DNA from 2 places in the Oceanobacillus caeni genome. Region 2 is predicted to be linked to the other one. Evidence: riboswitches for the same ligand, from Rfam matches in the RefSeq annotation. Region 2 holds a riboswitch; the other holds the start of a gene.
What was found. A riboswitch is a leader RNA that binds a small molecule or an ion and turns the genes downstream of it on or off. The one in region 2 is predicted to bind preQ1.
Positions count from the first base shown of each region.

Region 1: linked by a shared signal. The riboswitch ahead of ACFQ18_RS15590 (QueT transporter family protein) and the one ahead of queC (7-cyano-7-deazaguanine synthase QueC) in region 2 are both predicted to bind preQ1.

Region 1 is NZ_JBHTKV010000030.1:2,598-4,775, forward strand. It holds gene ACFQ18_RS15585 (calcium/sodium antiporter) at 91-1,044, opposite strand; PreQ1 riboswitch class I at 1,195-1,239, shown strand; gene ACFQ18_RS15590 (QueT transporter family protein) at 1,246-1,731, shown strand; gene ACFQ18_RS15595 (DUF3891 family protein) at 1,875-2,178, shown strand, end outside.
Region 2 is NZ_JBHTKV010000021.1:14,061-16,238, reverse strand. It holds gene ACFQ18_RS13760 (VUT family protein) at 105-644, opposite strand; gene queC (7-cyano-7-deazaguanine synthase QueC) at 649-1,308, opposite strand; PreQ1 riboswitch class I at 1,354-1,396, opposite strand; gene queF (preQ(1) synthase) at 1,398-1,898, opposite strand; PreQ1 riboswitch class I at 2,004-2,050, opposite strand.

The sequences.
Region 1 (2,178 bases), on a different contig from region 2:
AGATACTTCAAAAACTTTTTTTCCCTGCATAGTACAGGGTGAAAAAATCAACATAGGAATTAGATACGCCGTGCTAGTGCACGGCATTTTTTAATTCCTTAATATAATATAAGCTAGGTAAACGACATAAAAAATAGCTAATATAAGACCTTCCCTCTTACCTATTCTAAAATTGGTTCTCGAAAAAACTAATAAAAGCAGAGTTAAGACCATCATCATCATAACATCTATAAATACTTTATTATCCACCGCAAGAGGAGTTATAGCAGAAGCGGCTCCTAACACAAATAATATATTAAAGATATTACTTCCAACAATATTACCTAGAGCAATTTCACTTTCTTTTTTCAGAGCGGCAGTAATAGAAGTAACCAATTCCGGTAAAGAGGTTCCAATCGCTACAATTGTCAATCCAACTAATGTTTCACTCATTCCCCATTGGTAAGCAATTTCCGTTGCATTGGAAACAACTAGGTCCCCTCCAAAAATAATGCCTATTAAACCTAATAAAGTTATGAATATATTCTTCCCCCATGTCACATCCTCGGGGATTGATTCATTCTTCATGTTCTCTCTACTCTTAAATGCAAGTTCGATAACATAGTACATAAAGATTGCAAGAAATAATAGGAAAACCAATCCATCACTACGAGTGATAAAATTAGCACTTAATCCCTCTAACACGACGTCACTCATAACAACTAATAATACAGTGCTGGCTAGTAACGTAAAAGGGATTTCCTTACGTATCGTTTCTGTTTCTACTTTCAAAGGATATATAAGTGCAGCAATACCAACAACAGCTGTTAGATTAAAAATATTACTACCAATAACATTACCTAGAGCTACATCAGCATTTCCTTCCAATGCTGCTATAATACTTACCGTTGCCTCTGGGGAACTTGTACCAATAGCGACGATCGTAAGCCCGATTAATATTGAAGGAATTTTAAGTAACCTTGCTATATTGGATGCACCATCTACAAAATAGTCTGCTCCCTTAATCAAAAGACCAAAACCTATTATTAACAATAAATATTCCAAATATTCTCACCCCATTTTTTTATCTTACTATAACTTTTCCTCCATTTCTATGTTAAATTCCCTTAAAATCTACCAACCAAATCCCTAAAGATTACTAATATTTCCATTGTGAATCATTATAAACTTTGCTATGATAGATTCTATTGTATAAAATCCGTGGTTCGAAAGCCTCCCACGTAAAAAAACTAAGGAGAGATGGAAATGAATATAAAAACGTTAACTGCAAATGGCGTTTTGGCTGCAATGTATATAGCTGTATCAGCACTTATACAACCATTTGGCTTTACGAATGTCCAATTTCGTGTACCTGAGATGTTTAATCATCTCGTCGTATTTAATAAAAAGTTCTTTTTCGGTATTATATTTGGTGTATTTTTAACCAATCTATTTTTCTCACCAATGCGACTGTATGATATTGTATTTGGTGTCGCGCATTCGGCAATATCTTTAGGACTTATTATTCTACTTTCTAAATACACGAAAAACACGCTACTTTTACTAGCAGCCAATGCAATCATTTTCAGTTTTAACATGTTCATTGTCGCATTAGAATTATACTTAGCATTGGGATTACCTTTCCTATTTTCTTGGGTAACTACAGCCATTGGAGAAATCGTTGTTTTGGCTATTGGTATTCCAATTATGTATACTTTAAATAAACAAGTACATTTTGATAAAATCATATAAAGAAGATTTCCGTCATTGGGAGTCTTACTACCCGTTTAGATAGGATAAAGGGATATACCATAATAAAAACTTCACGATTAACTTACTAATTCGTGAAGTTTTTTTATATACTTACATAATATTTATACAAGGAGGCGCTAGTTATGATTGTTAGAGAAGAAACAGATCATTTTATAATGATTGAGCAAGACAACCATGCCATTGTATCTGGTGAATTAATAAAGTATTGGAAAAAAGAACTATTATTAAGTAACACGCTTATGGATTCGGTTGTAACAGCAATCACACTTCATGACTATGGTTGGAAGTACTTTGATAAGCAACCAGTATGGAATGATCAGCTAAAAGCACCGTATGATTTTACGAGTTACCCCTTAGCTCCGAAGACCATCATTTATACACACGGAATAAATGAAGTTGAAAAAATAGATACGTATGCAGCCTTAT
Region 2 (2,178 bases):
CATCTTCCAAAGATATAAACGGATTTTTTAATCTGTCTACCTTTAGGGGAGCATATCTAGCTCATTTATTATTTGTAAAAATACTACTTAAACTTCACCTGAATTTATCCCACCGTAATACGTCTTGCTCTCACCACATACACTTGATTTAGAACAAGAGCTCCAATTAACTGGATAACTGTTTTTGCAATAACCTGCCCTAAAATCGCTGCTGGCACAGCTTCCCATGGGATAAATCCTGCACCGATTGGACTTAATCCAACGATAACGAAAACAACGGAATCTAGTAATCCACCAACAATTCCGCTATAAAATACACGCCATGCGATTGGTAGTTTTAATCTAGTATAAATCTCTGTATCTGCTGTTTCAGAAATAATAAAGGAAAGTGCGGAGGCTGCGACAATCATTAGGGTATCGCCAAGTAAAGAGGACACCGCACCGGATAAGATTAATGCTGTCAAGATAAATAAATAGGTCTTTTTTCTTCCGTACTTGTTTTGCACCAAGTCACGAAATATAAAGGTCGCACCTATTAAAAATGTTCCCATTGGAATGATGAAAATACCAATCTCGAGGGGCATGATTGCCGCGGTTATCACGTTTGCCGTGACAATGGAAATTAAATATAAAAAAACGCGCAACATATTATTTCTCTCCCTTGGCCAGTAAGTATTGCTCTAAACCATGATTACGGAGCTTACACGCTGGACACTCGCCACAACCATCAGCCTTTATTCCGTTATAACATGTTAAGGTTTTTTTCCGGATGAAATCCATTACACCTAACTCATCAGAAAGCCTCCAAACATCCCTTTTATCCAACCACATTAGGGGAGTATGGATAACAAAACCCTCATCCATTGCTAGATTCAATGTCACATTTAATGATTTGATAAAACTATCTCGGCAATCTGGATAGCCACTAAAATCTGTTTCACTAACTCCTGTCACAAGATGCCTTGCACCAACTTGCTTTGCTAACACACCAGCGAAGGATAGAAAAAGTAAATTTCTCCCTGGTACAAAAGTGTTTGGAAGCCTAGTTCCATCACCATCAGCTATCTCCATATCGTCCCGTGTTAAAGCATTGGGTGCTAATTGATGTAGAAGCGACATATCTAAAATATGGTGTTTGACACCGAGATCTTCTGCAATTTCTTTGGCGCATTCGATTTCTAATTGATGTCGTTGGCCATAATCAAAGGTAACTGTTTCGACCTCTTTAAATTGTTCTTTTGCCCAGAATAAACAGGTCGTACTGTCCTGCCCTCCGCTAAAAACAACAATGGCTTTATTCTTTTCCATGTAAAAACTCCTTTTCAAAAAGAAAAAACAACACTAAGATGGGTTGTTTTCTTAGTTTTTTATAGAGGGTAGCTAGAACCTCTACCTATTTAACGATTATCTATATTTTCCGGATTAAGATCATGATTCATCAAGCGATGCATAGCCATTTCCTCATACTTTGTCCCTGGTTTTCCATAATTACACCAAGGGTCAATAGAAATACCGCCACGAGGAGTGAATTTACCCCAAACCTCAATATAACGTGGATCAAGTAATTCAATTAGATCATTCATAATGATATTCACACAATCCTCATGAAAATCTCCATGATTTCTGAAACTAAATAAATATAATTTCAATGATTTACTTTCTACAATCTTTTGATCAGGTATGTACGAAATATACATCGTCGCAAAATCAGGTTGCCCTGTAATCGGACATAAACTAGTAAACTCTGGACAATTGAATTTTACAAAATAATCCCGATTAGAATGGATGTTATTTACGGATTCTAATACTTCAGGTGTATAGTCCGTTGCGTAATTCGTTTCCTTATTACCAAGTAGAGTTAAATCCTTCAAACCTTGTTTCTCGCTTCTTCCAGACATAAAAAAACCTCCCTGTAATGTTTCCGAACACTACGGAGAGGTCATAGCAAACTATGATTCTAACAAAAAAGCCACATCCAATTATGGACATGGCGAATTGTCATTGTATCCATAGTTTTTTATAGAGGGTTTCAGCTATGAACCTCTTCCGATCAGTTGTTCAATTCTTACTTATCATAACCTTAGAAGGGAGATTATGTCAATATGGTTTATTTGTTCGGTTGCTTTTTCGGTCATGATGAAACCAAGGGGAGCTCACTTTAAATTCGCATCAGGGGTT